Regions from separate parts of the Microbacterium oryzae genome, predicted to be linked through region 1. Evidence: predicted binding sites of a transcription regulator. Region 1 holds the regulator's gene; the other holds the start of a gene.
The links. The regulator HrcA, encoded in region 1, represses chaperone genes, less so after heat shock. The targets are predictions, from matches to a motif close to TTNGCACTCGNNNNNNNCGAGTGCNAA.

Region 1 (7,302 bases):
CAAGTCGACGCTCGCCGACCGCATGCTGCAGCTCACCGGCGCGGTGTCCGACCGCGACATGCGCGCGCAGTACCTCGACCGCATGGACATCGAGCGCGAGCGCGGCATCACGGTGAAGAGCCAGGCCGTGCGGCTGCCGTGGCAGCACGAGGGCGACACCTTCGCGCTGAACATGATCGACACGCCCGGTCACGTGGACTTCACCTACGAGGTGTCCCGCTCGCTCGCCGCCTGCGAGGGCGCCGTGCTGCTCGTGGACGCCGCGCAGGGGATCGAGGCGCAGACACTCGCCAACCTGTACCTCGCACTCGAGAACGATCTGACGATCATCCCGGTGCTCAATAAGATCGACCTGCCCGCCGCCGACCCCGACCGCTTCGCGAAGGAGCTCGCCGATCTCATCGGCGGCGACCCCGCCGACGTGCTGCGGGTGTCGGGCAAGACGGGGCAGGGCGTCGAGGAGCTGCTCGACCGCCTCGTGGCGGAGATCCCCGCGCCCCAGGGCGACCCCGATGCCCCGGCTCGCGCCATGATCTTCGACTCGGTCTACGACGCGTACCGCGGCGTGGTGACGTACGTCCGGATGGTCGACGGTCGCCTCTCGCCGCGCGAGCGCATCCAGATGATGTCGACGCGCGCCACGCACGAGCTGCTGGAGATCGGCGTCTCGAGCCCCGAGCCCACGCCGTCGAACGGCCTCTCGGTGGGCGAGGTCGGCTATCTCATCACCGGCGTGAAGGACGTGCGCCAGTCGAAGGTCGGCGACACCGTCACCAACCAGCGCACTCCCGCCTCGCAGGCGCTTCCCGGATACACCGACCCGAAGCCGATGGTGTTCTCGGGCCTGTACCCGATCGACGCCAGCGACTACACCGACCTGCGCGAGGCGCTCGACAAGCTGAAGCTGTCGGACGCGTCCCTCGCCTACGAGCCCGAGACATCCGTCGCCCTCGGCTTCGGCTTCCGCTGCGGCTTCCTCGGACTGCTGCACCTCGAGATCATCACCGAGCGCCTCTCGCGCGAGTTCGGCCTCGACCTGATCACCACTGCGCCGAGCGTCGTCTACGAGGTGACGACGGAGACGGGCGAGACGCTCATCGTCACGAACCCGAGCGAGTACCCCGAGGGCAAGATCGGCTCGGTCGCCGAGCCGATGGTCAAGGCGTCGATCCTCGCGCCGAAGGAGTACGTCGGCACCGTCATGGAGCTGTGCCAGACTCGCCGCGGCACCCTGCTCGGCATGGACTACCTGTCCGAGGAGCGCGTCGAGCTGAAGTACACGATGCCCCTCGGCGAGATCGTCTTCGACTTCTTCGACCAGCTGAAGAGCCGCACGCAGGGCTACGCGAGCTTCGACTACGAGCCGGCGGGGCAGCAGGAGGCGGACCTCGTGAAGGTCGACATCCTCCTCCAGGGCGACCGCGTCGACGCGTTCAGCGCGATCGTGCACCGCGAGAAGGCCTATGCGTACGGGACGACGATGACGGAGCGTCTGCGCAAGCTCATCCCGCGTCAGCAGTTCGAGGTCCCCATCCAGGCCGCGATCGGCGCCCGCATCATCGCGCGCGAGAACATCCGCGCGATGCGCAAGGACGTGCTCGCGAAATGCTACGGCGGCGACATCTCCCGCAAGCGCAAGCTGCTCGAGAAGCAGAAGGAGGGCAAGAAGCGCATGAAGATGGTCGGCCGCGTCGAGGTGCCCCAGGAGGCGTTCATCGCCGCGCTGTCGGGTGACGTCGAGACGAAGTCCGGGAAGTAGCCGGGGGCTTTGCCAGGGGCTGCGGTTAGGGTGGACGACATGCGCCGGGAGACCTTCCGAGACGAGACGGTCGACTATGCGGCGGTCGGGGCGACGCAGGCGCCCGACCTGCTGCAGTACCCGCCGGAGCGCAGCATTCCGGCGGCCGCACAGTGGCGGATCGGCAGCGGCGAGGAGCGATTCCGCACGGCCGTCGACGCGCTGCTGGCCTGGGCGCCGCTGAAGGGCGCCGGCCTCGAGCTCGCCGATGTGCGGCCCGCTCCGGGACCGACGTACACGGGGGTCAGCTTCGACGACTCCGGCAACGCCGTCGCGCCGAGCCGGTCGGATGCCGATCAGCGCTTCGACGCCGAGGGCACGCCGTACGTCGGCGCCGGCACGACCGTGACCGTGCGCGGCAAGGTCGCGCGCTTCCGCGCCGACGCCGAGCTGCGGGTGATCTTCGTGATCGAGGAGGCGCGTCGCGTGGGCTTCGCCCTCGGCACGGTCGGCGGCTCGGTGGTGAGCGGCGAGGAGTCGTTCATGATCGAGTGGCGCGAGAACGACGAGGTGTGGTTCGACGTGCGCGCGTTCGACCGGCCCGTCACGTTCTGGAACCGCCTCTTCAAGGGGCTCGTGCGCCGCCGCCGCAAGGCGCTGTTCGCCGCCTACCTGCGCGCCATCTCGCCGCTGTTCCGCACCGGCGCCTGATGGCCGGAGCACTTCCGCTCGGCGATCCCGCACCCGCCGACGGCGCACTTCCGCGTGACCTCCCGGTCGACCCGTCGGCCGACCTCGGCATCTACCTGCACGTGCCGTTCTGCCGTGTGCGCTGCGGGTACTGCGACTTCAACACCTACACGTCGAGCGAGCTGCGCGGCGCGCGGCAGGACGAGTACGCCGACGTCCTCCTGCAGGAGATCGCGCTCGCCCGCGGCGTGCTCGCCGACGCCCGCGCGCTGCGCCCCGCGCAGACCGTCTTCTTCGGCGGGGGAACGCCCACGCTGCTGCCCGCCGGCGACCTCGCGCGCATGCTCGACGGCATCCGCGACGCCTTCGGCATCGCGTCCGACGCCGAGATCACCGTCGAGGCGAATCCCGACACCGTGTCGCCGGCGGTCGCCGAGGAGCTCGCGCGCGCGGGCGTGACGCGGATGTCCGTGGGCATGCAGTCGGCCGTGCCGCGCGTCCTCGCCGCGCTCGACCGCACGCACTCGCCCGACAACGTCGCGACCGCCGTCGCCGCCGGTCGGGCAGCCGGACTCGACGTGAGCGTCGACCTCATCTACGGGGCGCCGGGGGAGACCCTCGACGACTGGCGCGCCTCGCTCGACGCCGCCCTCGCGCTCGCGCCCGATCACATCTCCGCCTACGCGCTCATCATCGAGGACGGCACCAAGCTCGCCCGTCAGATCCGGCGCGGCGAGGTGCCGGCTCCCGACGACGACCTGCAGGCCGACATGTACGAGCTGGCGGACGCCCTGCTCGGCGAGGCGGGGTACGACTGGTACGAGGTGTCGAACTGGTCGCAGGGGGAGGCGCACCGCTCGCGCCACAACCTCGCGTACTGGCGCGGCACCGACTGGTGGGGGTTCGGGCCCGGTGCGCACAGTCACGTCGCAGGCCTCCGCTGGTGGAACGTCAAGCACCCGGCCGCGTACGCCCAGCGGCTCGCCCTGGGCGAGTCGCCGGCGGCAGGACGGGAGCGACCGGACGCGGAGGCGACGCTGCTGGAGCGGGTGCTGCTGCAGAGCCGCATCCGCGAGGGGCTCGCCGTCGACGCGCTGCCGGCGTCCGCTCGAGGCGCCGTGGCGGGGCTGATCGCGGACGGCCTCGTCGAGCCGGCTGCGGCCATCCGCGGGCGCATCGTGCTGACGCTGCGCGGGCGGCTCCTCGCCGACGCCGTCGTGCGCGCGCTCACCGACTGACGCCCGGCGCGCTCACCCCGTTCGCCGAAAGAGGTCGGTAGACTGGCACTCGGACGCATCGAGTGCCAGGGAGAGGGGTGCGCACATGGTCAGCGACCGCGGGCTGCAGGTCCTCCGGGCGATCGTGCAGGACTACGTCGACACGCACGAGCCCGTCGGGAGCCGCTCCATCGTCGAACGCCACTCCTTCGGGGTCTCGGCCGCGACCATCCGCAACGACATGGCCCTCCTCGAGGACGAGGAGCTCATCGCCCAGCCGCACACCTCGTCGGGCCGGGTGCCGACGGACAAGGGCTATCGCGTCTTCGTCGACCATCTCGCCGAGCTGCGGCCGCTGTCGTCCGCGCAGCGCTCGGCGATCACGTCGTTCCTCGGGGAGCCGTCCGACCTCGACGACCTCCTCGCGCGCACGGTGCGGCTCCTCACGCAGCTCACCGGCCAGGTCGCGCTCGTGCAGTACCCCTCGTTCGCGCGCGCGAGCATCACGCACGTCCAGCTCGTGCAGCTCGACCCGCGGCGCGTGCTCGTGATCATGGTGACCGACACCGGCCGGGTCTCGCAGCGCATCACGCAGCTGACCGTCGAGCTCGACCAGGAGGCGCTGGATGGCGTCGCCGCACGTCTCGTGCCGCTGCTCGCCGGCCGCTCGGTGGGCGACGCCGCCGACCAGCTCGCGCGCGCGGTCGAACTCGCCCCCGCGCCGGCGACTCCCGTGGACGTGGCGTTGCGGGACGTCGCGAAGGCGGCGGCCGAGGAACTCGACGAGTTCCGGCAGAACCGCCTCGTCATGGCGGGATCAGCGACGCTCGCCCGTCGCGAGCAGGACTTCCGCGGCAGCATCCATCCGCTTCTCGAGGCCATCGAGGAGCAGGTGACGCTGCTGCGGCTGATGAGCGAGATGGTCGCCGACGAGCACGGGCTCGCGACGAGCATCGGGCGCGAGAACGCGGCCTTCGGCCTCTCGGAGGCGTCGATCGTCGCGAGCCAGTACGACTCGGCCGTCGGCGCCGCCCGCATCGGCATCATGGGCCCGACGCGCATGGACTACCCCCGCAACCTCACGGCGGCACGGGCGGTCGCCCGCTACCTCACGAGGCTGCTGGACGAAGACGAGGGCCGGCGCTGACGCGCCGCCCTGACGACCGGAGCACGGGCGCACGACGCCCGCAGGAAGGCTGAAGTGGCTGATCATTACGAGACCCTCGGCGTGGCGCGCGACGCCTCGCAGGAGGACATCAAGAAGGCGTACCGCAAGCTGGCGCGTCGTCTGCACCCCGACGTGAATCCGGAGCCGCAGGCGGCCGAGGACTTCAAGGCCGTCACGCACGCCTACGACGTGCTGAGCGACCCCGAGCAGCGACGCCGCTACGACATGGGCGGCGACGACTCGCCGTTCGGCGGCGGCGCGGGCTTCGGCGGCTTCGGCGACATCTTCGAGACCTTCTTCGGCGGGGGCGCCGGCGGTGGCGGCGGCCGCGGCGGACGTCCGCGGTCGCGGCGCGAGCGCGGACAGGACGCGCTGGTGCGCGTGACGCTCGAGCTCGGCGACGTGGTTTTCGGCACGCATCGCGACATCGAGGTCGACACCGCGGTGCTGTGCGAGACCTGCCACGGATCGTGCTGCCAGCCCGGGACGAGCCCGCAGACCTGCGACATCTGCGGCGGCACCGGCCACGTGCAGCGCCAGGTGCGCAGCCTCCTCGGCAACATGGTCACCATGCAACCCTGCGGCGCGTGCCAGGGCTACGGGACCGTCATCCCGCACCCGTGCCCGACCTGCAGCGGCCAGGGGCGCGTCCGCTCCCGGCGCACCGTCTCGCTCGACATCCCCGCAGGCGTCGAGACCGGGCTGCGCCTGCAGCTCCCCGGCTCCGGAGAGGTCGGCCCGGCCGGCGGCCCCAACGGCGACCTGTACGTGGAGGTCACGGTGGCACCGCACCCCGTCTTCAGCCGCGACGGCGACGACCTCCTCGCGACTCTCGAGGTCTCGATGACCGACGCCATCCTCGGCACCACGACGTCGATCGACGCCCTGGACGGCGAGGTCGAGGTCGAGGTCCGCGCGGGCATCCAGTCGGGCGAGATCCTCACGGTGAAGGAGCGCGGCATCACCGGGCTCCGCACCTCGCGTCGGGGTGACCTCCGCGTGGGCGTGCAGGTCGTGACGCCCACGAAGGTCGACCACAAGACGCGTCAGCTGCTCGAGGAGCTCGCGCGCCGCACCAAGGCTCCGGAGCCGCGCCTGGCCGAGTTCCACCAGGGCCTGTTCTCGAAGCTGCGCGACCGCTTCCGCGGCTGAGCCGATGGCGCTGCACTTCTATGACGAGCGGGCGGGAGAGGTCGCTCCCGGCGAGGACATCGTGCTCACCGGCGCCGAGGCGCACCACGCCGCCTCGGTCCGCCGCGTGCGCGTCGGCGAGGACGTGACGGTGACGGATGGCCGTGGCGCGTGGGTCGTCGGATCCTGCGCGGAGGTCTCCCCGCAGCGGGTCGTCGTGCGCGTCGCCGCGCGCGAGGACGTTCCGGCCGCGACGCCTCGCCTCGTGCTCGTGCAGGCGCTCGCGAAGGGCGGCCGCGACGAGCTGGCCGTGCAGGCGGCCACCGAGCTCGGCATCGACGAGGTCGTGCCGTGGCAGGCGTCGCGCAGCGTCTCGCGCTGGCAGGGTCCGAAGGCCGAGAAGGGCCGCGCGCGCTGGTCGACGATCGTGCGCGAGGCCGCCAAGCAGGCGCACCGCGCGTGGATCGCCGAGGTGTCGCCGATCGCCGACCTCGCGCAGCTGACCGCTCGCGCAGAGACCGCGCGGATGCTCGTGCTCGACCCCACGGCGCCCGTCGCGCTGACGGCGATCGAGATCGACGACGCGCGCGACCTCGTGCTCGTCGTCGGCCCCGAGGGCGGCATCGCGCCGGACGAGATCGACCGCCTCGCGGCCGCGGGGGCGGAGCGCGTCCGGCTCGGCACGACCATCCTCCGCACCTCGACGGCGGGCCCCGCCGCCCTCGCGATTCTCAACGCGAAGCTCCGGCGCTGGTGAGCCGGTCGGTAGAATCGACGGCATGAGCGAGCCGTCGATCTTCACGCGCATCCTGCAGGGGGACATCCCGGGCACGATCGTCGCCCAGACCGAGCGGGTGTTCGTGATCGAGGACATCAGTCCGCAGGCGCCCGTGCACCTCCTCGTCATCCCCAAGACGCAGGAGTACCGCGACGTTGCCGAGCTCGCCGCCGGCGACCCCGCCCTCCTCGCCGAGATGATCGCGACGGCCCAGCGGGTCGCCGACGAGCGCGCGGGCGGGCAGTTCCGACTGATCTTCAATACCGGCGCAGACGCGGGCCAGACCGTGTTCCACGTGCATGCGCACGTGCTCGCCGGCGAACTCCAGGAGAAGAGCCTCATTGGCCACTGACCCCACGGGCTCCGGCCCCTCCGCCGACGTCGTCACCGAGACCATCCACGCCGACGGCGTCGCGATGGTGCAGCTGCTCGGCCCGCAGGATCGACTCCTGCGCATGGTCGAGAGCGAGCACCCGGCGGTCGACGTGCATGTCCGCGGCAACGAGATCACCCTGCGCGGCGCACCCGCCGACGTGCGTGCGGCGCGCGCGCTCGTCGACGAGCTGCTGCAGATGACGCG
Region 2 (7,302 bases), 1.5 Mb from region 1:
CGCGTCGGTGGTGAAGTCGAGGTCGTGCGTGCGGCGCCCGAGCAGCGCGTCGCGCACGGGCCCGCCGACCACGGCGAGGTCGAATCCGGCGTCGGCGAACGCCTGCGCGAGCGATGCGACGACGGGCGATGCCGCGAGGTCGCCCAGGCGCGCGAGACCGGCGGCCATGTTGAGCATGGCTTCCAGGGTATCCGGTGCGCTCAGGCCGGAGCGAGGAAGCCGTCGAGCACGAGCTCGGCCCGGCCGGAGACGAACGCCGCCGGCCGAACCCGCGCTCGCGTCAGCTCTGGTGGGGAACGACCACCGCACGTCCGGACAGCTGCCCGGACTCCAGCTTGCGGTAGGCCTCGAGCGCCTCATCGAGCGAGTAGCGCTCGACGTCGGGACGGATCTGCCCCTTGCGGTACATGGCCACGACCTCGTGCAGCTCCTCGATGGTGCCCCAGTAGGTGTTGGTGATCGTCGACTCGTACGGGGTGGCGAAGAACGACCACTCCGTCACGCCGCCTGCGATGCCGACGACCGTGAGCCGCCCCATCTGGGCCATCGAGGCCTGCGCGGTCTTGATGGTCGGCGTCGCTCCGACGAAGTCGAAGGCGGCGTCCACTCCGCGGCCGCCAGTGATCTCGCGGATGCGCTCGACCTGACCCTCGCCGCCGGCCACCGTGATCGCGCCGTTCGCCTCCGCACGCCGCATGGCGTCTTCCTTCATGTCGGTCGCGATCACCGTCGCGCCGGTGAGCGCGGTGAGGATCTGCACCGCGATCTGCCCGAGGCCCCCGAGGCCGATCACGAGGGCGAATCGACCGCCCCCGGAGAGGTTGGGGAGGGAGTTCTTGATGGCGTGGTACGGGGTGAGAGCGGCGTCGCTGAGCGGCGCAGCGTCGACCGGGTCCGCATCGCCGAGGGGCACGAGGTTGCGCGCGGGCACGACGACGTACTCGGCCATCCCGCCATCGCGCCCAATCCCCGTCGCGAGGTACGGCATGGTCGCTGCGTTCTCGCAATACGTGTCCTGGCCGCGCGAGCACGCCTTGCAGTGGCCACAGCCGATCGGACCGTACACGAGGTGCGCCTCGCCCTGCGCGAAGCCTTCGACGCCGGGGCCGACCTCCTCGACCCATCCCGACACCTCGTGCCCGAGGACGAAGGGAGGGTTCTGCGCGCCCGGGGCGCCCTCGTCGAACTCGTTGTAGATGGCGACGTCGGAGTGGCACGCGCCGGAGCCGGCCACCTTCAGCAGCACCTCACCGGCGCCGGGCACCGGCTTCTCGACCTCCGTGAGCGAAGGGAATGTGTGGAACTTCTCGAAGACGACTGCTCGCATACCGAAAGGCTACGCCTGTCGAAGAACGCGGGACTCGCTCAGGCCGGAGCGAGGAAGCCGTCGAGCACGAGCTCGCGCACGGAGGGCAGGAGCGCGGTCCGCAGTGCCGCCTCGTCCACCTCCAGCAGCTGCGCGAGCGCGGCGACGATCTGCCCCAGTGACAGTTCGCCGTCGCTCGCGCCGACCAGCGCGGCCAGCGCGGGATCGGCCTGGACCGAGCGGCCGAATCCGCCGCCCTGCCGCAGCTCGATCACGCTGGGGTCGGCCGCGCCCGGCAGGTGGTGCCGCGACTCCGTCACGTCGGACGCCGTCTTCAGGTGCAGGGCGAGCAGCGCGTGGTCGTCGAGTGCGGCCACGCGGTCGTGCGCGGCCAGGACCGCGGCCAGGTGCGACCCCAGCGCGCCCTCTGACGGGATGGCCTGCGTCACCCGCTCGTAGCGCGCGAGGGTCGGCGCGCTCTCGGCTCGCCGCAGCAGGACGTAGCCGAAGCCGATGGCGCTGACCTTCCGCTCGGCGAAGTCGTCGAGCCATGCGTCGAGCAGGCGGTCGTGCTCGGGCGAGCCGGGAATCGTGCCGCCGTCTCTGATCCACATCTCGGCATACGCGATCGGGTCGAGCTCCTCGCGCTCGACGATCCAGGCGTCGAGAGGGATACCGGCGGACTCCACCCAGCCGCGCAGTCGGTCGAGTCCGTCGACGCCGGCGCGCGTCTCCCAGTTGCCCAGGAACTGCGCGACTCCGCCGGGAGCGAGATGAGCGCCCACGCCCTCGACCACGCTCTGCATGAGCGCATCGCCGACGAGCCCGCCGTCGCGGTACTCGTACTCGGGAACGCCCTGCACGCGCGGCGTGATGACGAACGGCGGGTTCGAGACGATGCGCTCGAAGGTCTCCCCGGCGACCGGCTCGAACAGCGATCCGCGACGCGTCTCGATCGCGCCCGTTCCCGCGAGCGCCGCGTTCAGATCCGTGAAGCGGAGCGCGCGCTCGGAGATGTCGGTGGCGACGACCCGGTCCGCGTAGCGGCACGCGCGCAGAGCCTGCACCCCGCAGCCGGTGCCGAGGTCGAGCAGGGAGGCGGCGGATGCGGGCAGCTGCAGCCCCGCCAGGGTGAGCGATGCTCCGCCCGCGCCGAGCACGTGGTCCTCGGCGAGCGCGCCGCCGCCCAGGGCGATCTCGTCGAGGTCGCTGGCGAGCAGCCACTCCCCGGGGCCGCGATCATCATGGAACGACTGCGGGCGGAGGACGGCGCGCGGCGTGACGACATCGGCGTCCAGCGTGGCGAGTCCGAGGTCGGCCAGCCCGCGGGCGCCGACGCGCGGAAGCGCTCGGTCGACGTCGGCGACCGGCTGCGCGACGCCGAAGATGAGCACCCGTGCGAGCACGGCGAGCGCGTCGTCGCGGTCTCGGATGGCGCGGAGGGCCGGGGCGCGCAGGCTGCGGCCGATCGCGTCATCCGCTGCCACTCCCCACATCGCGCGCAACGCCTCCGAGCGGAAGCGCGCGGCCGCGAGGTCGGCGGCGAGGTCGCGGGCGAGGGGGAGGTCGGGATGCGAGGTCACCCGCCCATTCAACCGCCTCCACCCTCAAGCGATCTCGAAGCGAGCTCTCAGCGCACTTTTAGCACTCTTCCCATGAGAGTGCTAAAACTGAAGTTGAGTCAGCAAGACTCAAGAAACATCCGGACACCGCCGAGCAGAGGGAGGACGATCACCATGGCGATGTTCTTCGATCCGTTCCGGGAGTTCGACCGCATGGCCGACCAGCTCATGGACCGTCAGGCGCCGCGGCTCATGCCGATGGACCTGTACCGGGAAGGCGACCACTACGTCCTGAGCGCCGACCTGCCGGGCATCGACCCCGGGAGCGTGGACATCGATGTCGACGGGCAGCTCCTGACCATCCGCGCGCAGCGCACCGGCCGGGGCGGCGAGGGCGTGAAGTGGATCACGCGCGAGCGCTCCACCGGCTCGTTCCTGCGGCAGCTGAACCTCGGTCAGGGCATCGACACGGAGGGCATCACGGCGACGTATGAGAACGGCGTGATGAGCGTGCTCATCCCGATCAGCGAGAAGGCCAAGCCGCGCAAGATCGAGGTGCAGCAGTCGGGCGAGGGCGCGCAGACGCTCACGCAGATCACCTCCTGATCCCGCAGACCGGAGAAGGGCCGAGGCCGGTGGCGTCGGCCCTTCTTCCTGCGCGGGGTCAGACGTCGCGGCGCGCGCCCTCCGACGGCGTCACCGTGAAGGTGTGCGGCGCGGTGAAGCCGCGCTCGGCGAACGCCTCCTCGACCGCGCGCGAGACGACGTCGAGGCTGTCGGCCTCCACGAGCGCGATCGCCGCTCCGCCGAACCCGCCGCCCGTCATGCGCGCACCGAGCGCGCCGGCGCCGAGAGCCGCATCGACGGCGGTGTCGAGCTCGGCGACCGAGATCTCGAAGTCGTCGCGCATCGAGGCGTGCGACGCGACGAGGAGCTCGCCGATCGCCAGCGGCCCCGCCGCCCGCAGGGCCTCGACGGTGTCGAGCACGCGCTGGTTCTCCGTGACGATGTGGCGCACGCGCCGGAACGTCACGTCATCGAGCGCCTCCTCCGCGCGGGGCAGGTCCGCGACGGACAGATCCCGCAGCGACGGCACGCCCATCTCCGCGGCGCCCTTCTCGCACGACGCCCGGCGCTCCCGGTAGCCGCCCGTCGAGTGCGCATGCTTCACGCGGGTGTCGATGACGAGGAGCGCGAGGCCGGTCGCCGTGAAGCCGAGGTCGACCGACGCGGTCTCGAGCGTTCGGCAGTCCAGGAACGTCGCCGCGTCCAGCCGGCCGAGGGTCGACGAGACCTGATCCATGATCCCGGTCGGCGCTCCGACGGCCTCGTTCTCGGCGGTGCGGCCGATCTTCGCGATCGACAGGCCGTCGAGGCCGAGCTCCCACAGGTCGTTCAGCGCAGAGGCGGTGGCCCCTTCGATTGCGGCGGAGGACGACAGCCCGGCGCCCACCGGCACGTCGGACGCGAGCGCGATGTCGAGCCCGGCGACCTCGGCCGCCGGCCGCCCGGTCGCGGCGAGCGCCGCCCACGCGACGCCGAGCGGGTACGCCGCCCACGCGACGCCGAGCGGGTACGCCGCCCATTCCGGCACCGTGCCCTCCGCCACCGCGTGCCCGGCCGGTCCGTCGAACGTCGCCGCCAGCGCGTCGAGCGACAGCGCGAAGGGCTGGCGATCCAGCGTCGAGATCACGCGCAGGGTGCGATCCGCACGGATGCCGACGGCGGCATACGTCCGGTGCTCGATCGCGAACGGCAGCACGAAGCCCTCGTTGTAGTCGGTGTGCTCGCCGATGAGGTTCGCCCGGCCCGGCGCCGACCAGACACCATCGGGTCGGCCGCGGCCGAACTCGCCGAAGAGCTGCTCGGCCTGCTCACGTGCCCCGGTCATGCGTTCACCGCCTCGCGCAGCCGATCTGCGGACTGCTCCGGCGGCACATCGCCGATCCACGCGCCCATGGCGGCCTCCGATCCGGCGAGGTACTTCAGCTTGTCCGCCGCGCGCCGCGGCGACGTCAGCTGCAGGTGCAGCCGCACGGTGTCGCGCGCGACGTCGACGGGCGCCTGATGCCAGGCGGCGATGTACGGCGTCGGGGTGTCGTAGAGACGGTCGACGCCGCGGAGAAGTCTGAGGTAGACGGACGCGAGCTCATCGCGCTCGGCCTCGGTCAGCGCGGCGAAGTCGGGAGCGTGCCGGCGCGGCGCGAGATGCACCTCGACGGGCCAGCGCGCCGCGAACGGCACGTACGCGATCCAGTGCTCGGCCTCGAGCACCACGCGCGGGCCCTCCTCCTCGAAGGCGATGATCCGCTCGAACAGGTCGGCGCCCTCGCGCTCGATCGCCGCGAGCAGCAGCTTGGTCCGCGGCGTGATGTAGGGATACGCGTAGATCTGGCCGTGCGGATGGTGCAGCGTCACGCCGATCTGCTCGCCCCGGTTCTCGAAGGGGAAGACCTGACGGATGCCCGGCAGGGCCGACAGCGCGGCGGTGCGGTCGGCCCACGCCTCAATGACGGTGCGCGCGCGGGTGACCGACTGCGTGCCGAACGAGCCCTCGCGCTCGGGGCTGAAGCAGACGACCTCGCAGCGGCCGACCGAAGTGCGACTGCGACCGAGGCCGGGGGCGTCGAGGTCCGCCAGGCCCTGCGGCGGGTCGACGGCGACCGGAGCGTCGCCAGTGGCGGCGTCGAGCGCGGGCCCGAACGACGGCGACTTGTTCTCGAAGACCGCGACGTCGTAGAGGTCGGGCACCTCCGAGGGGTTCGTCGGGCTCTGCGGCGCGAGCGGGTCGAGGTCGGCGGGCGGCAGGAACGCCCGGTTCTGCCGTGCGGCGGCGACCGAGATCCAGTCGCCCGTGAGCACGTCGCGGCGCATGGTGGCGGTCTCGGGGCGGCCGCCGAGCTCGCGCTCGTCCAGGCGCCGCGCGGCGGGCAGCGTCGTGCCGGGGTCGTCGTAGTAGATGAGCTCGCGCCCGTCCGCGAGGCGCGACACGCGCTTCACGACTCCGGCGCCCAGCGTCGTGGCCGGTGCCTCCATGGCTTCTCCTTACCGCGCGAAGCCGCGCGTGTTGACGTCAACATGAGGGTAGTGCAAAGTGGGTCGGAGGAGAAGGGAGCGCCATGCCTCAGGTCTCGGCGGCTGACGTCGCCCGGCTCGCCGGCGTCTCCGGACAGACCGTCTCGCGCGTGGCGAACGGCTCCCCCCGAGTGGATCCGACGACGCGGGCGCGCGTCGAGGCGGCCATGGCGCAGCTCGGCTACCGCCCCAACCGCTCGGCTCGCGCGCTGCGCACGGGCCGCACCGGCACGATCGGCGTCGTCGTGCGCACGCTCGCCTCGGTCGGCAACACCCGCATGCTCGAGGCGGTGACGGCCGCGGCGTCCGCTCGCGACCACGCGGTGCTCGTCGTCACGCTCTCCGCCGCCGACGACCGGGTCGCCGCCGATGCCGCCTTCGCCGCCCTGCGCGACCACGGGGTCGACGGCGCCGTGGTCCTCAACGAGGCGACCCCGACCATCCACGACGCCGCCGAGCCCGGCTTCCCGGTGGTCGCCGTCGACGCCGACGCGAGCGAGCGGTTCGCCGCCATCGCGTCGGACCACGCCGGCGGGGCGGCGAGCGCGACCGCGCACCTGCTCGCGCGAGGGCACCGCACGGTCCACCACATCGCCGGGCCGCGCGGGTCGCTCGCCGCACGTGAGCGCGAGCGCGGATGGCGGGAGGCGCTCGAGGCTGCGGGAGCGCCGGTTCCCGAGGTGCTGCGGGGCGACTGGACCGCGCAGACCGCGCGCGAGCTCGCCGACGGGCTCGTCCCGGACCTCGCCGTGACCGCCGTCTTCGCCGCCAACGACCAGATGGCGCTCGGCGCGCTGCACGCCGCGCATGCGGTCGGCCGGCACGACCTCGCCGTCGCCGGCTTCGACGACGTGGTGGACGCGGCGCACTACTGGCCGCCGCTCACCACCGTCGCGCAGGATTTCGAGGAGCTCGGGTCCGCGGCCATCCGACTGCTGCTGGGACTGCTGGACGGCGAGCCGACACCCCCGCACACGGTGGTGCCGACGCGGCTGATCGTGCGGGAGAGCTCCCGGCCGCCGCGCTGAGGCGACCGCTCGCCCGGCACGCCTCGCAGGGCGCGCCCAGCCGTGTTCGTAGGATTGAACGGTTCCGTGCGCCCCCAGCACGACCCGACGAGCAGGAAGCCCATGACGCGACGCGGCACGGCCGAGGCCCCCCGATGCCTGCGGCTTCTCGGTGCGCCCGTCGCGGTCGCGCTGGCCCTGCTGGGTGCGGTGTCGCCCACGGGGGCATGGCCCGCCGCGGCCGCCGCCGTCGACCCGGATCCTCCCGCGCGTTCATTCGGCACGGCCGACACCGACAAGGGCGCCGACGACCGGGTCGGCATGCTGGCGGAGGTCGACGAAGGCGGCGCGG

Region 2: the regulator HrcA is predicted to act here: its motif matches at 2,948-2,974, upstream of D7D94_RS10470 (Hsp20/alpha crystallin family protein).

The regions. Positions count from the first base shown of each region.
Region 1 covers NZ_CP032550.1:722,810-730,111, forward strand. Annotated here, with positions in the region: gene lepA (translation elongation factor 4) at 1-1,759, shown strand, start outside; gene D7D94_RS03325 (DUF1990 domain-containing protein) at 1,799-2,449, shown strand; gene hemW (radical SAM family heme chaperone HemW) at 2,449-3,666, shown strand; gene hrcA (heat-inducible transcriptional repressor HrcA) at 3,752-4,792, shown strand; gene dnaJ (molecular chaperone DnaJ) at 4,847-5,965, shown strand; gene D7D94_RS03345 (16S rRNA (uracil(1498)-N(3))-methyltransferase) at 5,970-6,701, shown strand; gene D7D94_RS03350 (HIT domain-containing protein) at 6,724-7,074, shown strand; gene D7D94_RS03355 (PhoH family protein) at 7,139-7,302, shown strand, end outside.
Region 2 covers NZ_CP032550.1:2,227,929-2,235,230, forward strand. Annotated here, with positions in the region: gene D7D94_RS10455 (CCA tRNA nucleotidyltransferase) at 1-177, opposite strand, end outside; gene D7D94_RS10460 (NAD(P)-dependent alcohol dehydrogenase) at 281-1,327, opposite strand; gene D7D94_RS10465 (DUF7059 domain-containing protein) at 1,366-2,889, opposite strand; gene D7D94_RS10470 (Hsp20/alpha crystallin family protein) at 3,043-3,474, shown strand; gene galK (galactokinase) at 3,533-4,759, opposite strand; gene galT (galactose-1-phosphate uridylyltransferase) at 4,756-5,904, opposite strand; gene D7D94_RS10485 (LacI family DNA-binding transcriptional regulator) at 5,988-6,971, shown strand; gene D7D94_RS10490 (DUF6049 family protein) at 7,074-7,302, shown strand, end outside.